Regions from separate parts of the Oceanisphaera sediminis genome, predicted to be linked through region 2. Evidence: riboswitches for the same ligand, from Rfam matches in the RefSeq annotation. Region 2 holds a riboswitch; the other holds the start of a gene.
What was found. A riboswitch is a leader RNA that binds a small molecule or an ion and turns the genes downstream of it on or off. The one in region 2 is predicted to bind thiamine pyrophosphate.

Region 1: linked by a shared signal. The riboswitch ahead of thiC (phosphomethylpyrimidine synthase ThiC) and the one ahead of thiD (bifunctional hydroxymethylpyrimidine kinase/phosphomethylpyrimidine kinase) in region 2 are both predicted to bind thiamine pyrophosphate.

Annotation. Positions count from the first base shown of each region.
Region 1 is NZ_BAABDS010000039.1:191,965-207,201, reverse strand. It holds gene cysM (cysteine synthase CysM) at 46-936, shown strand; gene cysA (sulfate/thiosulfate ABC transporter ATP-binding protein CysA) at 1,004-2,095, opposite strand; gene cysW (sulfate/thiosulfate ABC transporter permease CysW) at 2,102-2,941, opposite strand; gene cysT (sulfate/thiosulfate ABC transporter permease CysT) at 2,941-3,783, opposite strand; gene cysP (thiosulfate ABC transporter substrate-binding protein CysP) at 3,787-4,791, opposite strand; gene ABD827_RS14610 (exoribonuclease II) at 5,269-7,236, opposite strand; gene menA (1,4-dihydroxy-2-naphthoate octaprenyltransferase) at 7,485-8,366, shown strand; TPP riboswitch at 8,474-8,577, shown strand; gene thiC (phosphomethylpyrimidine synthase ThiC) at 8,658-10,598, shown strand; gene thiE (thiamine phosphate synthase) at 10,604-12,112, shown strand; gene ABD827_RS14590 (HesA/MoeB/ThiF family protein) at 12,114-12,881, shown strand; gene thiS (sulfur carrier protein ThiS) at 12,872-13,072, shown strand; gene ABD827_RS14580 (thiazole synthase) at 13,074-13,844, shown strand; gene thiH (2-iminoacetate synthase ThiH) at 13,841-14,965, shown strand.
Region 2 is NZ_BAABDS010000026.1:32,992-48,228, reverse strand. It holds gene ABD827_RS08200 (MrpF/PhaF family protein) at 1-195, opposite strand, end outside; gene ABD827_RS08195 (Na+/H+ antiporter subunit E) at 200-673, opposite strand; gene ABD827_RS08190 (Na+/H+ antiporter subunit D) at 670-2,172, opposite strand; gene ABD827_RS08185 (Na+/H+ antiporter subunit C) at 2,169-2,516, opposite strand; gene ABD827_RS08180 (Na+/H+ antiporter subunit B) at 2,517-2,948, opposite strand; gene ABD827_RS08175 (putative monovalent cation/H+ antiporter subunit A) at 2,945-5,245, opposite strand; gene thiD (bifunctional hydroxymethylpyrimidine kinase/phosphomethylpyrimidine kinase) at 5,485-6,321, opposite strand; TPP riboswitch at 6,362-6,462, opposite strand; gene polA (DNA polymerase I) at 7,039-9,777, opposite strand; gene elbB (isoprenoid biosynthesis glyoxalase ElbB) at 10,089-10,736, shown strand; gene ABD827_RS08155 (hypothetical protein) at 11,188-11,799, shown strand; gene ABD827_RS08150 (7-cyano-7-deazaguanine/7-aminomethyl-7-deazaguanine transporter) at 11,786-12,457, opposite strand; gene ABD827_RS08145 (DUF3630 family protein) at 12,657-12,923, opposite strand; gene ABD827_RS08140 (protein adenylyltransferase SelO) at 12,941-14,374, opposite strand; gene ABD827_RS08135 (c-type cytochrome) at 14,588-14,887, shown strand; gene recQ (DNA helicase RecQ) at 14,934-15,237, opposite strand, start outside.

The DNA of each region.
Region 1 (15,237 bases), on a different contig from region 2:
AATGGCGTCAACGCCTTATTTTCACATAGCTTTCAAGGACTAATGATGCAGTTCCCGACCATAGAAGACTTTGTCGGCAATACCCCCCTGGTACGCCTGCAGCGGCTGGCCAGCCATACCGGCAGTCAGGTGCTGGTGAAGCTGGAGGGTAATAACCCGGCGGGTTCGGTAAAGGACAGACCGGCGCTGAACATGATTCGCCAGGCCGAGGCTCGGGGTGATATCAAGCCCGGCGACACCCTGATCGAAGCCACCAGTGGCAACACCGGCATCGCATTGGCGATGTCGGCGGCGATCAAGGGCTATCGCATGGTGTTGATCATGCCCGACAACGCCACCGAAGAGCGCAAGGCCTCCATGCTGGCCTATGGCGCCGAGCTGATTCTGGTGAGCAAGGAAGCCGGGATGGAAGGGGCCCGGGATCTGGCCGACAGAATGGCCGCCGAAGGCAAAGGCGTGATCCTCGACCAGTTCAACAACCCGGACAACCCCGAAGCACACCTGCTGACCACGGGGCCCGAGATCTGGCAGCAAACCGAAGGTCGGGTCACCCATTTCGTGTCCAGCATGGGCACCACCGGCACTATTATGGGGGTGTCGCAATACCTCAAGCAGCAGAATGAAGCGGTGCAAATCGTCGGCCTGCAACCCTGCGAAGGCAGTAATATCCCGGGTATTCGTCGCTGGCCCGAGGCCTATCTGCCGGGCATCTTCGAAAAGAGCCGGGTGGATCAGGTGCTGGATATCGGCGAAGCAGAAGCGGTCGCCACCATGCTGCGGCTGGCGAAAGAAGAAGGCATCTTCTGCGGCGTCAGCTCCGGCGGTGCCGTGGCCGGCGCGCTCAAGCTGGCCGAGCAGGTCGATAACGCCATCATCGTCGCCATCATCTGCGACCGGGGCGATCGCTATTTGTCATCCGGGGTATTTAACGGGTAACAGCAGGGATTAGGGAATAGGGATTGGAAAAGCGAGTCTGCCAATCCCCAATCCCCAATCCCCGGTTTCAAGCCGTTAACGCCAGACTTTCTTCGGTCACCTGCTGATCGCCCAGATAGAGGCGGCCGCCCTGGCTGCCCAGATAAAGGGTCTGACCGCGGCGGGCCTGCTCCAGCTGCCGGCGAGGCAGCTCGGCTTCCAGCAATTGGCCCGGCCAGTTCTGGGGTTCCAGCTCCAGTCGCAGCAGGGCACCGCGCGGATTGACGTCGGTCACCACCACCGGCAGCGGGTGTTGGGCATCGGCTGCGGTGCTCAAGCTGATTTCGTGCGGGCGCAGATACCAGCTGGCCTTGCCCTGCCTATGGCTGGCCACCGGCAGTTGCAGCGGATAATGCCCCACCTTGAAGCGGCTGCCGTGCAGCTCGCCATCAATCCGATTCACCTCACCGAGAAACTCCAGTACGAAGCGACTGGCCGGTTGCTGCCAGATATCATCCGGGCTGCCGATCTGCTCCACCTTGCCCTGGCTCATCACCACCACTTGATCCGACACATCCAGCGCCTCTTCCTGATCGTGGGTCACGAAGATGCTGGTGAAGTGCAGCTCGTCGTGCAACCGGCGCAGCCAGCGGCGCAGTTCCTTGCGCACCTGGGCGTCGAGGGCGCCAAAAGGTTCGTCCAGCAACAGCACACGTGGCTCTACCGCCAGAGAGCGGGCCAGGGCCACGCGCTGACGCTGACCGCCGGACAACTGGGCCGGAAAACGGTCGGCCACATGCGACAGCTGAATCATCTCCAGCAGCTCGCCAACCCGGCGTTTGATGTCGGCTCTGGACGGGCGCTCCGCCTTCGGCATGATAGTCAGCCCGAAGGCGATGTTGTCGAACACCGTCATGTGGCGGAACAGCGCATAATTCTGAAACACGAAGCCGACCTTGCGATCCCGGGCGTGCAAGTCGGTCACATCGCTGTCGTTGAAGCGAATGCGGCCGCCGTTGGCGTGCTCCAGCCCGGCGATGATGCGCAGCAGCGTGGTCTTGCCCGAGCCGGAAGGACCCAGCAGCCCCACCAGCTGGCCGCTGGGCAGGTCGAGGTTGATGTCGTGCAGCACCCGGGTGTTGCCGAAGGACTTGTGAACCCCCTCAATCTGAATACTCATGCGGTCTTACTCCTGTGCTTCGGCGCCGTGCAGGCGCCACTCGAGATAGGATTTGAACAACAAGGTGATCACCGCCATCAGTGTCAGCAGGGCGGCGGCGGTAAAGGCGCCGACCGCGTTATAGTCCTGATGCAGCAGCTCGACGTGCAGCGACAGGGTATTGGTTTCGCCGCGAATACCGCCGGACACCACCGACACGGCGCCAAATTCGCCCACCGCCCGGGCGTTGGTGAGGATCACCCCGTACAGCAGCGCCCAGCGAATGTTGGGCAGGGTGATTTTGCGAAACAGTTGCCAGCCGCTGGCCCCCAGCAGCACCGCCGCTTCTTCCGAATCGGTGCCCTGGCTGCTCATCAGCGGCACCAGCTCACGCACCATGAAGGGACAGGTGACGAACACGGTGACCATGACGATGCCGGGCCAGGCAAACATCAGTTGCATGTCGACCCCGTCGAGCCAGCCGCCGACCGGGCCGTTGACGCCGTACATCAGCAGATAGAGCAAACCGGCCACCACGGGCGATACCGCAAAGGGCACGTCCATCAGGGTCAGCAGTAGCTGACGACCGCGAAACTGAAAGCGGGTGACCAGCCAGGCCAGCAGGGTGCCGAACACCAGGTTGATGGGCACGGTCAGTGCCGCCACCAGCAGGGTCAGGCCGATGGCATGCAGCATGTCCGGCTCGTTCAGGTTATCCAGCACGCCACCCACACCGGCGGCGAAGGCACCGGCAATAATGGCCAGCAGCGGCACCACCAGCAACAGCAGGGTCAGCACCACGCCGGTGCCAATCAGCAACCAGCGACCCCAGGGACGAGCGGCTTTCAGTGTCAGAGACTGTTCCATCAGCTGTTACCTCGTACCCGACGCATAAAGCGGCTTTGAATGCCGTTGATCAGAAACAACAGCACGAAGGAGGCCAGTAAGATGATGCTGGCGATGGCACTGGCGGCGGCATAATCGAATTCCTGCAGCTTGATGAAAATCATCAGCGAGGTAATTTCGGTCTGCCACGGCATGTTGCCGGCAATAAAGATAACGGCGCCAAATTCACCCAGACTGCGGGTGAACGACAGGGCGGTGCCGGTGATCAGTGCCGGCTTCAGCTCGGGCAATACCACACGGCTGAATGCCTGCCAGGGGCTGGCGCCCAGGGTGGCGGCCGCCTCTTCGTATTCCGGTCCCAGATCTTCCAGCACCGGCTGCACGGTACGCACCACAAAGGGCACGCTGGTAAAGACCATGGCGATGACGATGCCAACCCAGGTGTAAGACACCTTGATGCCCAGATCGGCCAGCCATTCGCCGTACCAGCCGTTGGTGGCAAACAGCGAGGCCAGCGTCAGGCCGGCCACCGCCGTAGGCAGGGCAAAGGGCAGATCCATCAGACCGTCGAGCAGGGCCCGGCACGGAAAACGGTAACGGGTCAGAATCCAGGCCATTAACAGGCCAAACACCATGTTGAACAGGCTGGCGGCGGCGGCGGCGCTGGCGGTGACCTTGTAGGTGGCCACCACTCTGGGGTCACTGATGACCTGCCAGTACTGTGCCCAGCCCATCTGGCTGGTATTCAGTATCAGCCCGGTGAGCGGCAGCAGGATAATCAGGCTGACGAACAGCAGGCTGGTGCCCAGACTCAGGGTAAAACCCGGTAGTACCCGCTTGGATGAACCCAACAGCGCCGCCATGGTTTAGCGTCCCTGAGCCTGCAGTTGATCCAGGCTGCCACCGTTGGCGAAGTGGGCGGCCATGGCCTGCTCCCAGCTGCCGAAGATGTCTTCTACCTTGAACAGTTCGGTGGCAGGGAATTTGTCTGCCACTTCGGCGGCAACCGTGTCGTTATGTACCCGGTAGTAGTAACCGGCGAGAATGCGCTGGGCTTCGGGAGTGTATAAAAACTCCAGATAGGCCTTGGCCTGTTCGGCGGTGCCGTTACGCTCCACGTTGCGGTCAATCCAGGTCACCGGAAACTCGGCCAGCACGTCGACCGGCGGCACCACCACCTGATAACCCGCTTGTGGGTTCAGTGTGCTGATGTTGTTCACTTCCGACTCGAAGGTGATCAGCACATCACCGATGCCACGCTCCACAAAGGTAGTGGTGGCGCCACGGCCGCCGGTGTCGAATACCGCCACCTGTTTGATCAGTTTGCCCATGTGCTCGCGAATCTTGTCTTCATCGCCGTCAAACTGCTGGTGGGCGGCGCCCCAGGCGGCCAGATAGGTATAACGGCCGTTACCGGAAGTCTTGGGGTTGGGGAACACCAGCTGCACGTCGTCCCGGGTCAGGTCGTCCCAGCCTTGAATATTCTTGGGGTTACCTTCACGCACCAGAAACGCCATGGTGGAGAAATAGGGCGAGCTATCGTTGGGCAGACGAGCTTTCCAGTCGGCGGGGATCAGCTGGCCTTTCTGGTGCAGCACATCGACGTCGGTCACCTGGTTATAGGTGACCACATCGGCACGCAGGCCCTGCAGAATGGCCTGTGCCTGGCGGGAGGAGCCGGCATGAGACTGTTTGATTTCCAGGGTTTCACCGGTCTTCTGCTCCCAGTGTTCGGCGAACACCGGGTTGATCTCGGCAAACAGCTCGCGGGCGATGTCGTAGCTGCTGTTGAGCAGTTCTTTTGCCTGAAGGGGGACGGCGGTGCTTAACCCGGCAGCAAACAGCAGGGAAGCCAGAAGAGATTTGCGCATGATGAACTCCAGGGACTCAAAGATGATGTACCCGAGTTTAATATGCTTATAGAGTATTTAAACTAAGTTTTTTATTCGTTTAAGGTATATGAAAGCAAGGGTGGATCTATCGAGTCCGATTCATACCAATTTGAATAAACATCTGATCATTTTAACCTCGGGATCAGAGGCAACACCGATGCATCAAGGAGGACAAAGGGATCTGCTCAGCCGACCATTCGCGCCACGGATGGCGCGGCTGAGCCTAGAGGGGGCAGCTTGCTGCCGTGACGAAGTGCTTTCGTCTGATCGAACATCCAGTGAATGTTCGCAGTGGGCTAAAGCAGTGAGTGTCACGTCCCACGGCGAGTCGGCGGAGCGGGCCCTTTGTTCGACTTTTATACAAAAATGGAATAGATCATTTGTTTAGGGGGATTGGTATAACAAAAAGGGCCTGCATCTGCAGGCCCTTTTTACGTCAGCTGTTTACCGAACGCCTTATTGCGGGGCGACCGGTGAAATCGGCTGTGCCGGCTTGGCGATCAAGGAGCGGGTGTCTTCAATCGCTTCGGTGATGATCACCTGTACCGCCTGACCCAGCTCGTACAGCGGGGCCTTGTCCAGGTAAACCCGGCCATCGTCCCAGCTGCATTCCAGTCGATCCCGGTTGGCCAGGATCAGCGAGGAAGGCATGAACACCACGGCACCGTTTTCCTGCAGGCGCAGCTTGACGCCACCGCGACCGATATCGACCACTTCGGCATCGAACACCTTGCCTTCGGCCACGGCCGGCTGCAGATAACGCACATACAGCCAGTCGGCGATATCGCGCTCGGCCCGGCGATGCATGCGGCGCTGCTCGGACAGGTGAACGGCCAGTTCGTCACTGGGTGCATGCACGCCATGTTCCTGCTCGGCAAGAATGGCCTTGATCAGACGGTGGTTGACGATGTCGCCGTATTTACGAATCGGCGAGGTCCAGGTGGCGTAGGCGGTCAGGCCCAGGCCAAAGTGCTCACCCGGGGTGGCGCTCATGGCGGCAAACGACTGGTAACGACGGGTGCGACTGTCCAGATAACTGGTGTCGCGGGCATCCAGCCAGCGGCGCAGGGCACAGAAGCCTTCCAGGCTCGACAGGGTGTCAGGCTCGAAGGGGGCTTCGTGGGTCTGCAGCAGTTCGACCAGGCCTTCCATTTTTTCACTGTCAAAACCGGCGTGCACGTTGAAGATACCGGTGCCGGCATGTTCGGTCAGCCAGTTGCCGCAAGACAGGTTGGCGGCGATCATCGCCTCTTCTACCATCTGGTTGGCGATGCGACGGTGATCGACCAGAATGGCCGTGACGTTGCTGTCTTCGTCGAGCGCAAAGCGGTAATCGGGTCTGTCCTTGAACACGATGGCGTGCTTGCTGCGCCAGGCGCTGCGGGCATGGGTCAGGGCGGTCAGCTCACGCAGCTGCTCGGCAATGACTTCGCTGCCGGGCTGCCAGTCGCCGATTTGCTCGACCCAGTCGGAGACCTGATCGTAGCTTAAGCGGGCCTGGGAGCGAATGTGGGCGGCGAAGAAGTCGGCCTTGTCGGACACCTTGCCGTCAAAGTCGATCTGCAGGCGGGCACACAGGGCCGGACGCTCTACCCCTTCCTGCAGCGAACAGAGTTCGTCGGCCAGGGTGCGGGGCAGCATGGGAATGTTGCGGCCGGGGAGATAAACGGTAAAGGCGCGCTCGGCGGCGACGCGGTCCATTTCGCTGTTGTGGGCAACATAGGCGGTGGGGTCGGCGATGGCAACGGTCAGTTCCCAGGCGTTATCCAGCTTTTTCACGCTCAGGGCATCATCCATATCCAGGGTGGATTCGCCATCGATGGTGAAGAAGGGCATATCGGTAAGATCCTGACGCGGCAGGGTTTCTTCCAGCGTTTGCCACTCGGCCCTGTCTTCCGGCGCCTGGTTGGCCAGCTTGTTGCGGGCCAGCACCACCCACCAGGGAGCGATGGGGTCTTCTACGCCGGCAATCACTTCCACCACGCTGGCGAAAAAGCCTTTGTTGTCTTTCAGGGCGTGGCGGGTCATTTCGCCCAGTACCCAGTCGCCTTCTTTCAGGCTCTTTTCGTCCAACCCCTTGATGGCGCGTGCCTTGATGGCATCTTTCATCAACGGATGATCGGGCACGATATTGAGCCGGTCACGGAACCACTTCACCCGGGCCACAAAGCGGGTAACACCGGCTTCGATCAGGGTCTCGGGCTCAACCAGCTCGCGCTCGTTTTCGGTACGCACCACGGCGGTAATGTGATCGCCATGCATCACTTTTTTCATCTGTGGTGGTGGAATAAAGAAGCTTTCTTTTTCGCTTACTTCAAGAAAACCAAAACCTTTGGAGGTACCTTTCACGATGCCTTCTTTAATGGGAAGGGTTTCGCGGATTTGTTGCTTGAGCTGGGCCAGCAGGGGGTTGTTTTGAAACATAAGTAAAGACCTGTCGAAATATGCGCCTGACTATACGGATTTACCCCCGATATGCCAAGGAAACCTTGACGCTAGCCGTGGCATTGGATAAGGCTGAGTCTGGACATGTCGGGGTGACCGGCCTCGTTCACGCCCTGGCTTAGCAGGTAGTAACCGCGGTTGTCGGGGTAGCACCATTTTTAACCGGGACGCGGCCGTCGAGCTTGGTTATCATAATCGTTTGAATCCGACTGCTAAGCGATACTCATATGTCACCACAATCCTGGCTGCTGGCGATTCGGCCCAGAACCCTGCCTCTGGCGGTGGCCTCCATGCTGTTGGGCGCGGGCACCGCCGCTCAGGCCGGCGCCTTTAACGGCGGCGTGCTGACGCTGGCGCTGCTGACCGCGCTGTTGCTGCAGATACTGTCCAACCTGGCCAACGACTATGGCGACGGCGTACGCGGTACCGACTCGATAAACCGCACCGGCCCGACCCGAGTGCTGGCCTCCGGCCTGGCGAGCCCCGATCAGCTGCGTAACGCCATGATAGTAACCGCCGCACTGGCAACCGGCTCGGGCCTGTTACTGCTGTGGGCGGCATTGGGGCCCGATGTCGGTGCCTGGCTGGGATTTATGGCGTTGGGGTCTTGTGCCTTGCTGGCGGCGCTGGGTTACACCCTGGGCCGGCGCCCTTATGGCTATCTGGGCCTCGGCGATGTGGCGGTATTCGTGTTTTTCGGCCCGGTGGCGGTGCTGGGCTGCAGTTACCTGATGCAGCATCGGCTGAGCGAGTCCGCCGGCTGGGCATCACTCACCGCCGGCCTGCTGGCGGTGGCGGTGCTCAATATCAACAACATTCGCGACATGGACACCGACCGGCAGGCCGGCAAGCACACCCTGGCGCTGCGGCTGGGGTTGCGGCGGGCGCGGGCCTATCAGTTGTTGCTGCTGGGGGGCGCCGTGCTGGCCGGCACCCGCATCATGACCGAGCCGGGCTTTGTAAGTTTGCTGGCGCTCTGGCCGCTGGCGCGGGCCACTCAATTGGTGCTGACCGGCCAGGGCGCCGAGCTTAACCGGGCGCTGGCTCTGACCGCGCGGGGCACGCTTGCCTTCACCGGCCTGCTTGCGCTGGGGCTGGTGGTCGGATAAAAACCGGCCGAGTCCAATGCCGAAATGTTTCATGGCGGTTAACTTTTTATAGCCGGATTGTCCGGTAATGACTTTGCTTTTGTGAGCGGGGTCTGTTTATACTGGCCGCTATCTTGTCGGAGTGCTCTATATGGGCTGAGACCGCGAAAGCGGGATCCGTTGAACCTGATCAGGCTAATACCTGCGTAAGGGAAGCAAGCGAGAACTTGGCGCCACACCTCTTCTGCCGAGTTCTTTCTCAACACTCCTGACAAGCATTTTCACCCTCAATGGATTCGAAGTGAGATTGCTATGTCAAAAATAAACCGTCGTGAAGTTCGCAGCCAGGCCCAGGCATTTATCGATAACCTGAAAGGCGAGCACTTCCCCAATTCCCGCCGCATCTACATCGAAGGCTCGCGCCCGGACATCAAGGTCGGCATGCGCGAAATTCATCTGGCCGACAGCTTCAAGGGCGGCACCGAAGAAAACCCCATTCTCGAGCCCAATGCGCCGGTACCGATTTACGACACCGCCGGTCCCTACGGCGATCCCGATGCCGATCTGGATGTACGCCGGGGTCTGCCCCAGATGCGTCGTCAGTGGATTCTGGAGCGTAACGACACCGAGGAGCTGGAGGGCGTTACCTCCGAGTTTACCCAGCAGCGCATGGCCGACGATGGCCTGGATCACCTGCGTTTCGAGCAGATGCCCAAGCCGCGCAAGGCCAAAGTCGGCGCCTGTGTCACCCAGCTGCACTATGCCCGCAAAGGCATCATCACCCCCGAGATGGAATACATCGCCATTCGCGAGAACATGGGCCGCGAGCGGGTGCGGGACGAGATGCTGCTGCAACAGCACCCGGGCCAGAACTTCGGCGCCAACCTGCCGGACGCCATCACCCCCGAATTCGTGCGCAAGGAAGTCGCCGAAGGCCGCGCCATCATTCCGGCCAACATCAACCACGCCGAGTCCGAGCCGATGATCATCGGCCGCAATTTCCTGGTGAAAATCAACGCCAACATCGGTAACTCGGCGGTGACTTCCAGCATCGAAGAAGAAGTGGAGAAGCTGGTGTGGTCCACCCGCTGGGGTGCCGACAACGTGATGGATCTGTCTACCGGTCGTTACATTCACGAAACCCGCGAATGGATACTGCGCAACAGCCCGGTGCCCATCGGTACCGTCCCCATCTACCAGGCGCTGGAAAAAGTGAACGGCGTGGCCGAAGACCTGACCTGGGAAGTGTTTCGCGACACCCTGATCGAACAGGCCGAGCAGGGCGTGGATTACTTCACCATTCACGCCGGCGTGCTGCTGCGCTTCGTGCCCATGACCGCCAAGCGCGTCACCGGTATCGTGTCGCGCGGTGGTTCCATCATGGCCAAGTGGTGTCTGTCCCATCACAAGGAAAGCTTCCTCTACGAGCATTTCCGCGAAATTTGCGAAATCTGTGCCGCCTACGATGTGTCGCTGTCGCTGGGTGACGGCATGCGTCCCGGCTCCATTGCCGACGCCAACGACGAAGCCCAGTTTGCCGAGCTGCACACTCTTGGTGAGCTGACCAAGGTCGCCTGGGAATACGACGTACAGGTGATGATCGAAGGCCCCGGCCACGTGCCGATGCACATGATCAAGCGCAACATGGAAGAGCAGCTGGAGCATTGCCACGAGGCACCCTTCTATACCCTGGGCCCGCTGACCACCGATATCGCCCCCGGCTACGACCACTTCACCTCCGGCATCGGTGCCGCCATGATCGGCTGGTTCGGTTGCGCCATGCTGTGCTACGTCACCCCGAAAGAGCACTTAGGGTTGCCGAACAAGGAAGACGTCAAACAGGGGCTAATCACCTACAAGATTGCCGCTCACGCCGCCGATCTGGCCAAGGGCCATCCGGGTGCGCAAATCCGCGACAACGCCATGTCCAAGGCGCGCTTCGAGTTCCGTTGGGAAGATCAGTTCAACCTGGCGCTGGATCCGCAGACCGCCCGTGCCTATCACGACGAAACCCTGCCGCAGGAATCCGGCAAGGTAGCCCACTTCTGCTCCATGTGCGGACCCAAGTTCTGCTCGATGAAGATCACTCAGGAAGTGCGCGAGTATGCCGCCGCCCAGGAAGCCATAGCGGTGCAACTGGTCGATATGGACGGCAACAGCGAAACCGTGGTCGCCGGCATGGCGCAGATGTCACAAGAATTCAAGAAACGCGGCGGTGAGCTGTATCACCAGGCCGACAAACTGGAGCAATAATTTCTATGACAAGACCCATCGTCTGGACCATCGCCGGCTCCGATTCGGGCGGCGGTGCCGGTATTCAGGCCGATTTGCACACCATTCAGGGACTGGGCGGCCACGGCTGCTCGGTTATCTCCGCCATTACCGCCCAGAACTCGGTGGCGGTATCCATGGTCGAGCCGGTATTGATGCAGGCTTTTACCAGCCAGCTGGTCTCGCTGGCCAGCGACATGCCGGCCCGGGCCATCAAGATTGGTCTGCTGCCCGGCGGCCTGCGGGCCGAGGTGCTGGCGCGCACGCTGCGTGAATATCGCCGCCAGTGGCAGCCCTTTGTGGTGCTGGATCCGGTGGCCATTGCCAGCACCGGCCAGAGCATGGCCGAAACCAACCTGATCCCGGCGTTGCAGCAGCACCTGCTGCCCGAGGTGGATCTGGTTACCCCCAATGCGCTGGAACTGAAAGTATTGTCGGGCATCGCGCCCGACTCTCCGGCACAGCTGCGCGCCGGGGCCGCCGCCCTGCTGGAACTGGGCGTACGCGCCGTATTGGTGAAGGGCGGTCACCTGGACTGGGCCGGCGAGCAGGCCATCGACTATTACACCGACGGCCAGCGTGAAATCTGGCTGGCCAGCCCCCGAGTGCAAACCCGTCACGGTCACGGCACCGGTTGTACCCTGTCGTCGGCCATCGCCACCGCCGTGGCGCTGGACTACCCGATTGAAGATGCGCTGGTGCTGGCCAAGGCCTACGTCAATCAGGGCCTGAAGGGCGCCGAGGCCATCGGCGCCGGTGCCGGCCCGGTGGCCCATCTGGGCTGGCCGACGGATTTGAACGACTTTCCCACCGTGGTGATGCCGGGCTCGGCCCTGGCCGAACAGCTGGGCATCACCGGCACCAGCCCGCAAGGGGATTTTGCCGCCATGGATACCCTCAAGCTGGGGCTGTATCCGGTGGTGACCTCGGTGGCCTGGCTGGAACGCCTGCTGGAGCAGGGAGTACGCACCCTGCAGCTGCGCATCAAGGACAAGGCCGACGCCGAGGTGGAAGCCGACATCAAGGCCGCGGTCGAGCTGGGCCAACGCTACAACGCCCGGCTGTTCATCAACGACTACTGGCGGCTGGCCATCAAGCACGGCGCCTACGGCGTGCACCTGGGCCAGGAAGATATCGAAGTGGCGGATCTGGAGGCCATTCGCGCCGCCGGTCTCAAACTGGGCCTGTCTACTCACGGTTATTACGAAATGCTGCGCGCCCGCGAGCTCAAGCCGTCCTATCTGGCGCTGGGTCATATCTTCCCCACCAAAACCAAGGACATGCCGTCCCGCCCTCAGGGGCTGGAGCGGCTGCACCGCTATGTGGCCTTGATGGAGGCGGAATTTCCGCTGGTGGCCATCGGTGGCATCAGTCGCGATCGGGTACCGCTGGTGGCCCAGACGAATGTCGGCAGCATCGCCCTGGTCACCGCCATTACCGAAGCGGCCGATCCGGATGCGGCCATCCGCGATCTGCTGGAAATGGTGGAGGGATAAGATGCTCAGCGACAGCGAATTCATGCGTTATAGCCGGCACCTGTTGCTGGAAGAGGTTGGCGAAGAGGGGCAGATGAAGCTGAAACACGCCTCGGTGCTGGTGGTGGGCCTGGGTGGCCTGGGCTCGCCCGCCGTGCAGTATCTGGCGGCGGCCGGAGTCGGCACCCTGTGGCTGGCCGATTTCGATCACATCGAGGTCAGCAACCTGCAGCGCCAGACCCTGTATGACATGGACAGCCTGCAACACAGCAAGGCGGAAACGGCGCGCGAGAAGTTACTGGCGCTGAACCCCGACATCGAAGTGATCGCCATCAATCAGAAGCTGGACCGGCAGAGCCTGGGCGATTTTGTCGCCGAGGTGGATCTGGTGCTGGACTGCACCGACAACATCTCGATTCGCCAGGACATCAACGCCGCCTGCTACGCCTGGGGCAAACCCTTGCTGGTGGGGGCGGCCATTCGCTTCGAAGGTCAGTTGCTGGCGCTGGATCCGGCCGCCGAGCATGGCTGTTATCGCTGTCTTTATGGCCCCGACATCGGCGAACGGCTCAACTGCAGCAACTCCGGGGTCATCGGCCCCGTGGTCGGCACTATCGGCCTGTTGCAGGCGCTGGAAGCCATCAAGTTTTTTACCGGTACCGGCAGTGTGCCCTGGGGTGAGCTCAAGCTGTTCGATGCCAGGGCGCATCGCTGGCACAGCCTCAAGGTGCCGAAAGATCCGGCCTGTCCGGTGTGTGGACCCAAGGGGGAAGAACAACAATGCGAGTAGTACTGAACGACGAAGCGCTGGATCTGGCCGAAGGCACCACCCTCGGCCAGTTGCTGGTCGAACTGGAGCAAGACAAGCCCGGCGTGGCGGTGGCCCTGAATCAACAGGTGGTGGCCCGCAGCCAGTGGGGGGAGCAGCAGCTGACCCCCAACGACAACATTACCCTGTTCCACGCCATAGCCGGAGGCTGACATGAGCCTGATTATTGCCGATAAAACCTTTAATTCCCGCCTGTTCACCGGCACCGGCAAGTTTGCCAGTGGCCGCCAGATGAAAGACGCCTTCGTTGCCAGCGGCACCGATCTGGTGACCATGGCGCTGAAACGGGTGGATCTGAAAAACCACAGCGACGACATACTGCCGCCGCTGCTGGAACTGGGCGTGAATCTGCTGCCCAACACCTCGGGTGCCAAAAATGCCGAAGAAGCGCTGTTTGCCGCCCGGCTGGCGCGCGAGGCCCTGGGCACCAACTGGCTGAAACTGGAAATTCATCCGGATCCCAAGTATCTGCTGCCCGATCCCATCGAAACCCTCAAGGCCGCCGAGCTGCTGGTCAAAGACGGCTTCATCGTGCTGCCTTACTGCGGTGCCGATCCTGTGCTGTGCAAGCGGCTGGAAGAAGCGGGTTGTGCCGCCGTGATGCCGCTTGGTGCGCCCATCGGCTCCAACAAGGGGCTGGTGACGCATGACTTCCTCGAGATCATCATCGAACAGGCCACTGTGCCGGTAGTGGTGGACGCAGGCATCGGCGCCCCCAGCCACGCCGCCTACGCCATGGAGCTGGGCGCCGATGCGGTGCTGGTCAACACCGCCATTGCGGTGGCCGGTGATCCTGTGGCCATGGCCGAGGCCTTCAAGCTGGCGGTGATTTCCGGCCGTATGGCCTATGAAGCCGGTCTGGCCGGCCAGAGCCGGCAGGCCCAGGCGTCCAGCCCGCTCACCGCCTTCCTGGAGACCTTATGAGTTTCTTCGACGTCTGGTCATCCATGGACTGGGATGACGTCAAGATGAGCATCTATGGCAAGCAGGCCCGGGATGTGGAACGCGCCTTGGCCAAGCCGAAGCGGGATCTGCAGGACTTCATGGCGTTGATCTCGCCCGCCGCCGAGCCCTATCTGGAGCAGATGGCCCAGCAGTCTTATCAGCTGACCCGCAAGCGTTTCGGCAACACGGTCGGCTTTTATATTCCGCTGTATCTGTCCAACCTGTGTGCCAACGACTGCACCTACTGCGGCTTTTCGATGAGCAACCGCATCAAGCGCAAGACCCTGAGCGCCGAGGAAATCGAGCAGGAATGTCTGGCCATCAAGGCGATGGGCTTCGATACCGTGCTGCTGGTGACCGGCGAGCACGAAGGCAAGGTGGGGCAGGACTACTTCAAGCAGATGCTGCCGATCATCAAGCGCCACTTCAGCTACGTGATGATGGAAGTGCAGCCGCTGTCGGAAGAAGAATATGCCGAGCTACGCGAATACGGGCTCGACAGCGTCATGGTGTATCAGGAAACCTATCAGCACCTGACTTACGACGAGCATCATATTCGCGGCAAGAAGAAGGATTTTCGCTGGCGGCTGGAAACCCCGGATCGGCTGGGAAAGGCGGGCATCGACAAGATTGGCCTGGGCGCCCTGTTCGGGCTGGAAGACTGGCGGGCCGACAGCTTCTATGTGGCGGCGCATCTGCGCTATCTGCAAAAAAATTACTGGCAGACCCGTTATTCGGTGTCGTTCCCGCGCCTGCGACCCTGTGAAGGCGGTCTGGTACCCAAGTCGGTGATGACCGATCGCCAGTTGGTGCAGTTGATTTGTGCCTATCGCCTGCTCGACGGCGAGCTGGAACTGAGCCTGTCGACCCGCGAAGCGCAGGAGTTTCGCGACAAGGTGATACCGCTCGGTGTCACCAGCATCAGCGCCGGCTCCAAGACCCAGCCCGGCGGCTATGTGGAAAACGTCAAGGAAGAGCTGGAGCAGTTCGAAATCGACGACGACCGCAGCCCGGCCGAGGTGGCCAGGGCCATTACCGCCACCGGCCTGCAACCGGTATGGAAAGACTGGGACAACAGCTACTCCGCCAGCCGCAGCTGAAGCTGTTGGCCGTAAGCTTTCAGCCATAAGCCGCCAAAGAGGGCGCAACGCGAAGCATCAGTGCGGTTGCGCTCCGCCGACACGCTTCAAGTACTTCCCTGTAGCGCTCGAAAATGCCATCCATGGCATTTTATGGTCGGCTACGGCAATCCCCACTGCTGCTTCGAGCAACATGGGTGTTGTCTGCATGCTACTAGTCAGCGCCAAGCGAGCTGAGGAGGGGAAAGCGTGTCTGCTTCGCCGTGCCCTTTGCGCCATGGATGGCGCAACGG
Region 2 (15,237 bases):
AATGGCCACGTCGATAAACTGGGGCACCTGGTAGCTGATGCTGTACAGCAGAATAAAGCCCACCGTCAGCGAGGCGATCACTTCCAGTGCCACCACCCGATCCGGCAGGGTCGGGCCACGCAGCAAGCGTATCGTGGCCAGCACCAGCCCGACACTCAAAAACACAAACGACAAGGTAATAACAAATTCAAGCATCGGCTTATCTCAACAAGTCCAGTACACGGGCCTCCAGGGCCTTCAATTCCGCCAGTTGGCGGGCCTCGCTATCCAGATACATCATATGCACATACAACACCTTGCGATCGCTGGACACATCCAGCGACAGTGAGCCCGGGGTCACGGTGATCAGGTTGGCAAACAGCGATATGCCGGCATCATCCTTGAGATCCAGCGGTATGGCGATCACCCCGGGGCGCATCAGGTGCGTCGGCGTCAGCACATCGTAGGCGACCCGGGCGTTGGCCTTGATCAGATCCCAGATAAAAAACAGGATGAAGCGAATGATTTTCGGCAGCTTGCCGAAATAATTGGCAAACATCGGCTTGTCCCGCGCCACATAGGCCAGCACCAGATAGCTCAGCAACATGCCGGCCACCAGGTTGCTGATGCTGTAGTTGCCGGACAATATGACCCACAGCAGGGCCAGCAGCATATTCCAACCAAAGGCTCTCATCGGCTTACTCCCAGTACCGCCTCGATATAACCGGCCGGCGTCAGCAGCTGCTCCGCCGTATCCAGCGCCAGCTGCACAAACCACTCGGCACCAAAGCCGATGGTCAGGGTCAGCAGGGCCAGGCTCAACACCGGCAGATACAACACATACCGGCTCGGATCCTCGGCGCCACGCAGCGACTTGGCCTCTTCCGGCAACGGCTTCCAGAACGCCTCGGCCCAGATTTTGACCATGGAATACAGGGTCAGCAGGCCGACGATCAGCGCTATGGTCACCATCAGCCAGGACTGCGCCTCGATACCGGCCTTGATCACCGTGTATTTGGCGAAAAAGCCCGACAGGGGCGGCAGTCCCGCCAGCGACATGGCCGGGATCAGAAACAGCAGCGCCAGCCAGGGGGTGGAACGGTACAGGCCACCCAGTCGCGCCAGATCATAGCTGCCGTGATAGCGATACATGATACCGCTGATCAGGAACAGGTTGGTCTTCACTATGATGTGATGAAAGATATAGAAGACGCCGCCGGCAATGGCCAGCGGCGTAAACAGCGCCAGCCCCACCAGCATGTAACCAATCTGGCTGACGATATGGAAAGACAGGATGCGGCGCACCTCGAACTGGGCCGCCGCCCCCAGCACCCCGGTCAGCATGGTGAAAATGCCCATGCCCATCAAGATGCCGTGGTGGGTCAGCCCCACATCCTGCACGAAGATCAGGCTGAATACCCGATACAGCGCATAGACCCCCACCTTGGTCAACAGACCGGCAAACACCGCCGAAATGGCCACCGGCGGCGTGTGGTAGGAGGCGGGCAGCCAGAAGAACAGCGGAAAGGCCGCCGCCTTGATGCCGAACGCCACCAGAAACAGCATGGCGATCACCGTTACCAGCCCCGGCTGCTCGCCGTTGCCCAGCTTCAGCGCCAGATCCGCCATGTTCAGGGTACCGGCGTAACCGTACAGCAGGCCCACGGCGGTCAGAAACAGCGCCGACGAGATCAGGTTCAGGGTCACGTACTTGACCGCCCCCTCCATCTGGGCGCGCTCGCCGCCCAGTATCATCAGGCCGAACGAGGCCACCAGCATGATCTCGAACCACACATAGAGGTTGAAGATGTCACCGGTGAGAAAGGCGCCCACCACCCCGGCCAGCATCAGATGCAGCAAAGGGTAATAGCCAAAGGCTTCATGGCTGCGGCTCATGGTGGCCAGCGAGTACACCGCCACCGCCAGGCCGATGATGCCGGTCACCAGCACCATGATGGCACTGAGCAAATCCGCCACCAGGGTAATGCCGTAGGGCGCCGACCAGTTGCCGACGTAGGCCACCAGAATGCCCTCTTGTCGCACCTGAATGAACAGATAGAGGGCGGCCAGCAGCAGACCGCTGCCGGACAGCACCGAAATCCAGCGCTGGACCAAACGCCAGCGCCAGCAGATCAGGGTCAGGGCACCGGCCAGCATGGGGATAAATATGGGTAGGATAACGGCTATATTCACGAGTCTGTGCTCTTCATTTCGTTCATGTCATCGGCCCCGATAACTTCATAGGCGCGATGGATCAGCACCACGGCAAAGGCCAGCACACCGAAACTGATGACGATGGCGGTCAGGATCAGCGCCTGAGGCAGCGGGTCGGCGATGATGCCGGCCGGTTGCGACAGTCCTTCCGGAATCAGCGGCGGTGCGCCCCGCACCAGGCCACCCCCGGTCAGGATCAGCAGGTTGGCGGCGTTGGACAGAATCATGAGCCCGATCACCAGTTTGACGATGCTGCGTCTGAGCATCATGAACAGCGCCGTGGCGTAGAGGCCGCCAATCACGAAAGCAAACAGGTTTTCCATTTATTCCTCCACCTTGTCCAGTGACAGCAATATGGTCGACACCACGCCGATCACCACCAGGTAAACACCGATATCGAACAGCAGGGGGGTACTTACCGCCAGCTCGCCGATGCCCGGCACATAGAGGGTGCCCCACTGGCTGGTCAAAAAGGGCTGGCCCCGAAACACCACGCCGACCATGCCGCTGAACAGCGCCAGTAACAGGCCGACGCCCATCAACAGCTGACTTTCCACCTTCATCAGCTTCTTGGTACTGCTGGCATCAAAGGCGAACAGGTGCAGGGCAAAGGCGCTGGACGCCACCAGCCCGGCGATAAAGCCGCCCCCGGGATCGTTATGGCCGCGCAACAGCAAAAAGATGGAGAACAACAGCAACAGCGGCACCAGCATGCGGGTAGCGGTCTGCAGTATGATGGAGGTATCCGATCTCATTTCTGCGTCTCCCAACGAAAGCGAATCATGGCATTGACGCCGATGGCCGCCAGCGCCAGCACGAAGATCTCGCCCAGAGTATCCAGCGCCCGGAAGTCGACCAGTATGACGTTGACGATGTTGCGCCCGTGCGCCACCACATAGCTGTTTTCCACCAGATAGGCGGTAATGCCCTCGCCCGGCAGGGTCGACTGGTTCACGGTGAGCACCATCATGGTCACCAGCACCCCGAAGGCACCGGCCACGGCCGCATCGCGCCAGCGTACCAGCGGGCTCGACAGATCCTGAAAACCGGGCAGACGAAACAGCACCAGTACCAGCATGATCACGGTCAGGGTCTCTACCAATACCTGGGTAATGGCCAGATCCGGTGCGCTGAAGAACACGTAAATCATCGCCATGGCAAAACCCAGCACCCCGATGGCCGCCACCGCGCCCAACCGCAGATGGGTGGCGCTGGCATACACCACCGCCACCAGCATCAGCAAGCCGATCACTACTTCGTAAAGCCGTACTCCCTCGAACGACAGCGAGTAGACAAAGGCGTCTTCCGACCAGAAGGCATAGGTCAGCAGGACGATGGTGGTCAGCAATATGGTCAGAATATAGTGGGTCATATAGCCATTCTGCAGTATGCGGGTCTGGCCCTTCGCCACCACCTGAAGGCCATCCATCATTCGCTCATAGCTCCGCTCGGGGCCATAAGCCAGGGGATTAAGGGCGGCGGCCAGCGGATCGCGTATGCGATCCCAGTGATGATAAAGCAGGCCGCCACACGCCAATGCCAGCGCACTGAGCAGCAGCGGCAGGTTGAAACCGTGCCACAGCGCCAGTTTCAGCTCGGCCGCCGGGGCGCCGCCAATGGCGGTTACCGCCGCCTGCAGCAGGGGCGTCACCAGACTCGGCATCAATCCCAGCAACAGACCGACAATGGCCAGCAGGGTAAAGCCCAGTCGCATCGCCAGTGGCGCTTCGTGGGGCGTTTTGGGCGTGGGCTTCAATGGCCCGTAAAAGGGTTTTATCGCCACCAGCGCGGCCGACGCCACTATGCCGATGGCGGTGATGACCGACAACCCGATCAGCAGGTTCGACAACCAGGGCGCACCCAGCGCCGCCTCGAACATCAGTTCCTTGGCGATAAAACCGAACAGCGGTGGAATACCGGCCAGCGACAGCGCGGCCAGGGTGATGAACAGCGCCGTTTGCGGCATGTATTTACGCAGCCCGCCCAGATCGCGTACATCCTTGGTGCCGGTGGCATGATCCAGGGTGCCCGCCGCCATGAACAAGGCGCCCTTGTATAGTGCATGGGCCAGCAGGAACACCATGGCCGCCTCCAGCGCATGGGGGGTACCGATGCCGATCAGCATGGTCAGGGTGCCCAGCGCCATGATGGTGGAAAAGGCGAGAATACGCTTGAGATCGGTGCTGCATACCGCCATCAGGGCGCCCACCGTCATGGTCACGCCGCCAAACAGCGACAGGGTCATCATCCAGGCCTCGCTACCGGCCATCATCGGCTGCAAGCGCGCCATCAGATAAACACCCGCCTTGACCATGGTGGCCGAGTGCAGATAGGCGCTGACCGGGGTCGGCGCCGCCATGGCGTTGGGCAGCCAGAAATGGAAGGGGGTCTGAGCCGACTTGGTAAAGGCGCCCAGCAGGATCAACACCATCATCGCCAGAAACAGCGGGTGTTGCTGTATATCCACATCTTGAGCCAGCAGTTCATTCAGCTCGAAGCTGCCACCGATGTTGCCCAGCAGGATCAGACCCGCCATCAACGCCAGGCCGCCACCGACGGTAATAAAGAACCCCTGCAGCGCCGCCTTGCGGGCTTTTTCCTGCTCGTGGTTGAAACCGATCAGCAGATAGGAGGTAAAGCTGGTCAGTTCCCAGAACACAAACAGCGAAATCAGGTTGCTGGACAGCACCAGCCCCAGCATGGCGGCCATGAAGGCCAGCAGGTACATCAGCAACTTGTGAATATCTTTATGGCCCTGCAGATAGCGGCCGGCGTAAATAAAGATAAAGGTACCGATGCCGGTGATCAGCAGCGCGAACATCAGGCTGAGGCCATCCACCATGAAGCTGAGGTTGATACCCAGGCTGGGAATCCATTCATGGCTCTGCAGCACGGTCTGACCCGTGGTCACCTGTGGCCAGAAACCCAGAAAGTAGCCAAACAGGGCAGCCGGCAGCACCGCCAGGACCCAGCCGATTTTCGTCCCCAGAACAGACGACAGGCGGGGCACCAGCGCCGCTAACACAAAACCCGAAATAACAGCAAAAAGCATAGGCAAACGGCCTCATTTCCATGCCTGTTCAGGCAACAGAATTAGCGAAAAAACAGAGGGAGAACGGCACAGGGCGCAGGCTATATTAGGAAGCATTTCAATTAACTTTCAAGCAGTTAATCGAATGTTTTTTTAAGTTGTTATGGCGGTCGATACTACAAGCCACCCCATCAAAACGCAAGCAGAGCCCGGTAATGGCGGCTCTGCGTGCGATACCGATCGCTATTTATGCCATTCCTTCAGCGCGAGAAGAAATGCTCCACCGGCCCTCGCCCCTGGCCGATGCGCAAACTGCTGCCGGCCAGAATGGCCTGATCGATATAATGCTTGGCGGTGGAGACCGCCAGATCCATCGCCAGCCCCTGCCCCAGATAGCAGGCCAGCGCCGCCGACAGGGTGCAGCCGGTGCCGTGGGTATTGGGGGTGATCACCCGCGGCGTATCGAAGCAGTGTACTTCGCCATCCTTCAATAACCAGTCCGGACTGCGCGACTCCTGCTGCAGAAAACCGCCCTTGAGCAGCACAGCGGCACAGTCCAGGTTGGCGAGTCCGGCAAACAGAGACTCGACATCGGCCAGGGTTGCAGGCACTGGGCTGCCGATCAGCGCCGCCGCCTCCGGCAGGTTGGGGGTGATCACATCGGCCAGTGGCAGCAGTTCTTCTCGCAGGCTGATGACCGCATCCTCGGCCAGCAGCATGTCGCCATTGGCGGTGACCATCACCGGATCCACCACCAGATGGGCCGGACGATAACGACGCAGCACCTCGGCCACGGTACGAATGGTGGCGCTGTCGCCCAGCATGCCGACCTTGACCGCCGTGACCTGCAAATCACTGAATACCGCTTCCAGCTGGGCGCGGATCATCTCCTGCGGTACCGGATGCACGGCGCTGACACCGCGGGTGTTCTGGGCGGTCAGGGCGGTGATCACCGAGCAGGCATAGCCGCCGGTGGCAGAAATGGCCTTGATGTCGGCCTGAATACCGGCACCACCACCGCTGTCGGATCCGGCAATGGTCAGCACTATCGGTTTGTGACTGGCGGCTTGATGATCTTGGGGGGTGTGACTGGTCATATCCTTATGGTCCTCCGGGCGAAGGCACCACCGGCAAACTGACGCTTGCCCGTTAGTTTCCTACGCCAGCATTAACTGGATCAGGTACGGCGGGTCCGGCATTGATACCGTCTCAGCCTCGCGGCTCCCCGACTAACAAGACTCGATAATAACGACCCGGGACCGTAAAGACCAGAAATCCCCGCTGTACGCTGTAAGTCATACCAACCCCACTAAACAAATGATCTATTTCATTCTTGTATAAAAGTCGAACAAAGGGTCCGCTCCGCCGACTCGCCGTGAATCCCTCCCTGGAGGCTCAGCCGCGCCATCCGTGGCGCGGATGGTCGGCTGAACAGCTCCCTTTGTCCTCCTTGATGCACCGGAGTTGTCTGTTAGCGCCGTCTACAGACAACTCGATGCTCGAGAAGAGGCAGCAGAGATCGCCTCCCACGACCGTGAAATGCCATGGATGGCATTTCCGAGCCCCCATGGGGCAGCTTGCTGCCGTGTATCTTTGTTGGGTAATGGACCGAATATCCAGTGAATATTCGCAGCCGTTACCCAGCAAAGATGGCTAGCCCAGTGGCGTGTCGAGGGAGGCGGCTGTGTTGCCTCTGAGCTCGGGTTTAAAAATGATCAGATCTTTATTCAAGTTGGTATCACACATAAAAAAACACCGAGCCTGCTGGTTCGGTGTTTGGTTTTTAACTGACGGCTTATAGCTTACGGCTGCAGTTAATGCGCCTCGTCCCAGTTGTCGCCTTCGCCAACTTCCACCAGCAGCGGCACATCCAGGCTGGCGGCCTGCTCCATCAGATCGCGGATCTGCTCCTTGAAGGATTCGACCTTGTCTGCGCGAATTTCGAACACCAGCTCATCGTGCACCTGCATCAGCATCTGTACTTCATCGATTTGTTGCTGCTCCAGCCAGCCGGAAACCTGAATCATCGCCTTCTTGATGATATCGGCGGCGGTGCCCTGCATCGGCGCGTTGATGGCGGCCCGTTCGGCACCCTTGCGGCGGGCACCGTTCTTGGCATTGATCTCCGGCAGGTACAGTCGGCGACCGAACAGGGTAGACACATAACCCTTGTCGGCGGCCAGGGCACGGGTGTCTTCCATGTAGCGCAGCACGCCCGGATAACGCTCGAAATAGATATCCATGTACTGCTGGGCCTCATTACGGCCGATGCCAAGCTGGCGCGACAGTCCAAAGGCGCTCATGCCGTAGATAAGGCCGAAGTTGATGGCCTTGGCCCGACGGCGCTGTTCTGTGGTCACCTGATCCAGCGCCACGCCGAATACCTCGGCGGCGGTGGCCTTGTGAATATCCAGCCCCTGGGCGAAGGCGTCCAGCAGGCCCTTGTCTCGCGACAGGTGCGCCATGATGCGCAGTTCAATCTGGGAGTAATCCGCCGCCACCACCCGGTAACCGGGCGCCGCCACGAAGGCCTGGCGAATACGCCGTCCTTCCGCGGTACGGATGGGAATGTTCTGCAGGTTGGGATCCGACGACGACAGCCGGCCGGTGGCGGTATTGGCCTGATGGTAGGAGGTATGAATGCGACCGCTGTGCTCGTTGACCATTTGCGGCAACTTGTCGGTATAGGTCGACTTGAGCTTGCTCAAGCCCCGGTATTCCATCAGCAGCTTGGGCAGCGGATAGTCCAGCGCCAGTTCCTGCAGTACTTCTTCGGCGGTAGAGGGTGCGCCCTTGGGGGTTTTCTTCAGCACCGGCAGTTCGAGCCTGGTAAACAGGATTTCGCCCAACTGCTTGGGTGAGCCCAGATTGAAGGGTTCGCCGGCCAGCTCAAAGGCTTCCAGCTCCAGCTCTTTCAGGCGCTTGGCAATTTCTTCGCTCTGAATGGCCAGCAGGCCGCTGTCGATGCGCACCCCGGTATATTCCATTTGCGCCAGAATCGGTACCAGCGGCATTTCGATATCGCTGAACACCTGCTGCAGCTCGGGTTCGACCGCCAGTTTCGGTGCCAGATGGTGATGCAGCCGCAGGGTGACGTCGGCGTCTTCCGCCGCATAGGGACCGGCCTGCTCCAGCGGTATCTGGTTGAAGGTCAGCTGTTTGGCGCCCTTGCCGGCAATAGACTCGAATGACATGGTGTTATGGTTGAGATAGAACGCCGCCATGCTGTCCATGTCGTGCCGGGTTTGCACCGAATTCAGTACATAAGATTCCAGCATGGTATCCAGGCCGATGCCTTTCAGCTCGATACCGTGATTTTTCAGCACGTTGGCATCGTATTTCAGGTTCTGGCCCAGCTTGACGACTTGTTCGTCTTCCAGCAGCGGCTTGAGCGCGCCCAGCACGGTGGCTTCGCTCAGCTGTTCGGGCGCATCCAGATAATCATGGCCGAAGGGCACATAGGCGGCCTGACCCGGCTCGACGGCAAAAGACACGCCCACCACCCGGGCATCTCTATAGTTGAGGCTGGTGGTTTCGGTGTCGAAGGCAAAATAAGGCGCCTGCGCCAGCCGCTCGACCCAGTCGTTCAGCTCTGCTTCGGTAAGAAGGGTCTGATAGTCGGTGGCCATGGCCGGCGCCGGTGCTGTGGCGGGTTCCTTGTTCTGGCCCGGCTCCAGCTCTTCCAGCAGGTTGCGGAACTCGTATTCCCGGTAAAGCGCCTTCAGGGCCTCGGTGTCGGGCTCGCTTTGCTGCAGATCGGCCGGGCCCCACTCCAGTGCCACGTCGGTCTTGATGGTCGCCAGCTCGCGTGACAGCCGGACCATCTCCTGATGTTCGACGAATTTGGCGGCAAACGTCTTGGAGCCGCGAAAGCCCAGCGCGGCCACCTTGTCGGTATTGGCGGCAATCTCGTCGATCGAACCCAGCCCCTGCAACAGGGCCAGCGCGGTTTTTTCGCCCACTCCGGGCATGCCCGGTATGTTGTCGACCTTGTCGCCAACCAGCGCCAGCAGATCGATGATCAGCTCCGGCGGCACGCCAAACTTCTCTATCACGCCGTCGCGATCCATGAAGCTGTTCTTCATGGTATCCATCAGCAGCACATGATCCGACACCAGCTGGGCCATGTCCTTGTCGCCGGTGCTGATCACCACATCCAGCTGCTGTTCGGTCGCCTGGCGGGCCAGGGTGCCGATCACGTCATCCGCCTCAACCCCATCTTCGATCAACAACGGCAGCCCCATGGCTCGAATGATGTCATGAATGGGCTGAACCTGGCTGCGCAGATCGTCCGGCATCGAGGGTCGTTGCGCCTTGTATTCCGGGTAGATTTCGTCGCGAAAGGTTTTGCCCTTGGCGTCAAATACTACCGTCACCCGGGAGTCGGGAAACTGCTTGTGCAGGCTGCGCAGCATGTTGGTGACCACTCGGATCGCACCGCTGGGACGACCGTCGCTGGTGCGTAAATCGGCCTGCTGGGAAGCAAAATAGGCACGGTACAGATAGGAAGATCCATCGACCAGGATCAGGGGTTTGGCAGGAATGGCAACCATGACATCTTTCTCGTTAATGCGTTGGCCGCTAGCATGCCACAGCCGAGCCGCCGACACCACGATGGCCCCGGACAAGCCTGTGGATAACTCTGTGCAAAGCGGATCGCGGCAAGATCCTGATAAAATAAAAGATCCATTAAATATCAAAAGCTTATATTTTAAATGTGGATCTTGCTTGCGGATCTGAAAATGTGGAAAATCGACAGCAACGAAGTTCTGAACAATTGTTGAGCGAAATAAATGCTAGCATAGTTCTGACGGATCGCCCGGTGCGGGATCACAGATTGTGAATGCCAAATAAGGAGACTGACATGAAAAAAGTTGCCGTTATTCTGAGCGGCTGCGGCGTCTATGACGGAGCAGAAATTCACGAGGCCGTGTTGTGTCTGCTGCACCTGGCCAGGCAAGGGGCCAGCTATCAGTGTTTTGCCCCCGACAAGCCCCAGCATCATGTGATCAATCATCTCGGCGGTGAGGAGGAACCGGGCAATCGTAATGTGCTGGAAGAAGCCGCCCGCATCGCCCGTGGCGACATCAAGCCGCTCACCGAGCTGAACGCGGACGACTTCGATGCCCTGTTGCTGCCCGGCGGCTTCGGTGCCGCTAAAAACCTGTGCGATTTTGCCGTCAAGGGTGCCGACGCCCAACTGGATCCGCAGGTGCTGCGCGTCTGCAAGGGCTTTGCCGCCGCACGTAAACCCGCCGGTTACTGCTGTATCTCGCCGGTCATGATCCCTCGCGTTTATCCGGCGGGCGTCAAGGGCACCATAGGTACCGAGGCGGCGGTGGCCGAGGCCTTTACCGCCATGGGCGGTGAACACATCGGCTGCGCGGTGACCGACGTGGTGGAAGACAGCCATTACCGGGTGATCTCCACCCCCGCCTACATGCTGGCCCAAAACATCACCGAAGCCGATACCGGCATCGGCAAGCTGGTGAAACGACTGCTGGAAATGTAAGAAGCAAAAAAAGGCCGGCATAAGCCGGCCTAAAACTCTGGAAGCAATGTGAGCAATGTCGTGCCTTCGCAAGCTGTCTTCACCTACCGCTGGAAAGAGGCTTCACCTACTGCAGAAGAGAGTGGAAGTCATGTTCCGAAAGCAAGTTAACGATAATCGTTATCATTTATAATTGCAAACAAATTTCTTCATTTATACCAAGCAGATGAAATAACTGATCTATTTGGTTGCTCTGCAAAGGTCGGACAAATGGCCCGTTCCACCGACTCGCTGTAAATACCTCCCTGTACGCTCTCTGTTTCATCCCTGAAACAGAAGGTCGGCGGAGCAGATCCCTTTGCCCTCCCTGATACCAAGGAGTATGCCACTACAGAGTTCCTTGGGCCCGCCGCTGACTCTCCCCCGATGACAGCTTGACTACAATGGATGAAAGACAGCCGGAGGGAAGCAGATGAACAAACCGTATTTATGGATTGGGTTATGGGCGGGGCTCTTGCTGCCCGGTGCACCGTTCGCCGATGAGACCGACACTCAAGCCGAAACCAACGCCGACATCAGGCAGGCCATCACCGAAGGTAACCGGGCCTTTGAAGCCGGCGAGCTGTCACAGGCGGCGGCACAGTTCGATTATGTCGCCACCCTGATCCGTCAGCTGCAGGCCGGCGAACTCGGCACCCTGTTTCCGGAGCCACTTGCCGGCTGGCAGGCCGAAAAGGTAAATACCCAGGCCGGTTCGGCGGCCTTTTTCGGCGGTGGTATCAACGCATCCCGCCGTTATCGTAAAGACGGCGGCAGCCTGGAAATCAGCATTACCAAAGACTCACCCCTGCTGCAGACCATGGCGGTACTCTTTACCAACCCCAGCATGGCGGCCATGGGGGGTTACAAGATAAAGCGCATTCAGGGACAAACCGCCATGATGAAAGAGGAAGGCAGTCGCCGGGAGCTGCAGATGCTGGTGGCCAACCGCATCCTGATCCAGCTCAACGGCCGGAGCGTAACGGAAGAGGACCTCAACGCCTATGCCGAGGCCCTCGATATCGCGGCAATCACCCGGCTTTAACGCCAACCTCGACGCCGGTGTTGGCGTGGCCGACAAACTTGCTGCTCAGGTATTTGAGCAGCAAACCATAGGCGGGCACGAACAACACCAGACTGAACACCAGCTTGACGCCGTAATCCACCCAGGCAATTTCAACCCAGTGCTCGGCCATGAAGGGATCCGGTGAGCGATAAAATGCCAGACCGAAGAACACCAGAGTATCGACCAGGTTACCGAAGATGGTGGAACAGGTGGGTGCCACCCACCAGGTCTTTATCTGCCGCAGCCGGTTGAATACCGAGACATCCATGATCTGTCCCAGCACATAGGCCATGAAGCTGGCCAGGGCGATGCGGGCCACAAACAGGTTGAACTCGGACAGCGCCCCCAGCCCCTGATATTGCGCCTCGAAAAACAGCACCGATAACACATAAGAGGTAGCCAGTGCCGGCAGCATCACCAGAAAGATAATGCGTCGCGCCATGTCGGCACCGAAGATGCGTACCGTCAGATCCGTGGCCAGATAGATGAAGGGAAAACTGAGCGCGCCCCAGGTGGTATGAAAGCCGAACAGGGTAAAGGGCAGCTGCACCAGATAGTTACTGGCGGCAATGATGGCAACATGGAACAGCGACAGCCGGATCAGCGCCGTGCGGTATTGAGCGGGGGAAATAACCATTTTTTACCTTTTTGATTAATGGGGTCAGGGAACCCATCCCGGAAACGGCGCCCAGTATAACCAGCCGTTCGGCATTGATAAATGCGTTTTTTTTAACCACCGGAATGCGTGCGGCGCCATCTTACCCTGTCATCGCTTTTTTGTCTTTACCTGAAATTAGTTTCCAGAGCCGCACGCCAAACACAGTCAGCCCCGGTCATCAGTCCTTGGGGTCATGCGGGCGGTTCCACTGGGTGGTCAGCCAGTCGGCCACATCCCGATCCTTCTCGCTCAACGGCTGCAGCCAGGCACAGTCCGCATAGTGCTGAAAGCACAGAAACAACCGGCTTTCTTCAAAGCTGACCAGCCACTGGTAATAATCGGCGCCCTGCTCCTGTTCGAGCAGTTCGAGATCCAGTTCCTTGATCAGTGCCTCGGCCCAGGCGGGAAAGTTTTCCATGGTCAGGGGGGTATCGCTGTTAAGCATCGTGGTCGTCGCCATCATCAGGAACTACAGGAAATACAGAGTGATTCGGCCCATGCCGGCGCCGGCATGGCGTAATGATCCAGTTCGGGCTGCTCGTCGAAGGGACGGGCCAGCAGCATCAGCAGCCGGTCGGCCTCGCTCATGTCGCCCTGCTCCGCCTGCTCTATCGCCTGCTGAGCCAGATGGTTGCGCAGTATGTATTTGGGATTGACCGCATTCATCTGTACGACCTTATCGGCCTGGGCCTTGCCCTCGCGCGCCAGCCGGGCCTGATAACGGCCAAACCAGTCACTCCAGGCTTCGGGATCGGCAAGCAGGGCCAACACCGCATCGGGTACAGAACCGCTTGATGCCAACAGCGCCAGGCGGCGAAACCAGCAGCTGTAATCCACCTTCTGGCGCTGCATCAGGTCAAACATCTCCCGGAACAGCGCCGGATCCTCGTCTTCCCAGCCATCCAGCCCCAGCTTCTGGCGCATGCCCTCGGAATAGGCCGACAGCAACAGGTACTCGTATTTACCCAGCGCCTGCTGCAATGCCTCCAGCTCGATCACCCCGGACAGCGACTGGGCCAGTCGCTGCAGGTTCCAGTTGCCGACCGCCGGCTGTTGATCGTAGGCGTAGCGGCCCCCCGGATCCGAATGATTGCAGATATGGTCCGGATCGTAGGCATCGAGAAAACCGTAGGGGCCATAATCCAGCGTCAGTCCCAGCATCGACATGTTGTCGGTGTTCATCACGCCGTGACAGAAGCCGACCAGTTGCCATTGGGCAATCATCGTTGCCGTCTTTTCCACCACCCGTTCGAACAACGCAGCATAACCGGCCTGATCCTTGGCGAGATCGGGCCATTGGGTATCGATCAGATAGTCGAGCAGTTCGGGGATCCGTTCCGGCTGGCCACTATAATAGAAATACTCGAAGTGACCGAAACGCAGATGACTGGGGGCGGCCCGCAGCACGGCGGCACCCGGCTCCACCCGCTCCCGGTATACCGGCTCTTCACTGCCGACCAGGCTTAACGCCCGGGTGGTGGCGATGCCCAGATGATGCATGGCCTCGGAGGCCAGGTATTCGCGCAAGGAGGAGCGCAGCACGGCCCGGCCGTCACCAAAGCGGGAATACGGTGTCTTGCCGGCCCCCTTGAGATGCAGATCCCAACGCGCACCGCTCGGCGCCACCACCTCGCCCAGCAGCAGGGCACGGCCATCACCCAGCTGGGGGCTGAAGCCGCCAAACTGATGGCCGGCGTACACCTGGGCAAAGGGCTCCATTTCCGGCAGCAACCGGTTACCACCGGTCAGATCCCGCCACTGTGTTTCAGACAGGTCCATGCCCAGCTCGTCGGCAAGGTCTCGATTGAGCAACAACAGCCGGGGCGATAACAGAGGAGTCGGCTCGACCCGGGCACCGGCCCAGTCAAACTCTGCATATCTATTGTTTAATATCATGTTTTGGTCCTGTAGCCATCAACGGCATTTTCTTTTTGGCCTTGGCTTACTTTATACTGCTTTGGTGAAATAAATAGCGATTACTGATCTCCACCATACAGGCGCCGGATAACAACCGTAAGATAGTCAGTTCAAATCCGGTCTTGTCCTCAGCTATCGCCATTTAACGACGTCCGGAAGCAATACCTCTACTAAAAAAAATGGAGTTCTATCATGAAAAAATTGATGACCGCCGCCGCCGCTCTGGCCATGCTCAGCGCCCCGGCCTTCGCCGCCGGTGATGCCGAAGCCGGCAAAGCCAAGTCTGCCGTTTGTGCTGCCTGCCATGGTGCCGAAGGGATTTCCGCCGTGGAGATCTACCCCAACCTGGCCGGCCAGAAAGCGACCTACATCGTCAGCCAGCTGAAAGCATTCAAGGCCGGCGAGCGTAACAACGCCATCATGGCCCCCATGGCCATGCCGCTGTCCGATCAGGACATGGAAGATCTGGCTGCCTACTACGCCAGCCTGTAAAACGGTTAGGGTCCGCTCAGGCGGACCCGCTTTTTTATTTCCACACCTAGTCTTGCCGGCGCAGCAGCGCCAGAAAAGCCTCGCCGTAGCGCTCCAGCTTGCGTTGTCCCACCCCGTTGATACCCAGCAGTTCCGGCTCGGTTTTGGGTCGATAACGGGCAAGCTCGGTCAGGGTCGCGTCGCTGAACACCACATAAGGCGGCACATCTGCCTCTACCGCCAGCTGCTTGCGCAGTTGCCGCAGCTCCTTGAACAAGGCTCTGTCTTCGGGCCGGCTCAATACCGCTTCACCCTTGTCTTTCTGCTTTACCCGCACCAACCGGGGTTCCGCCAGTTGCAAACCGGCCTCG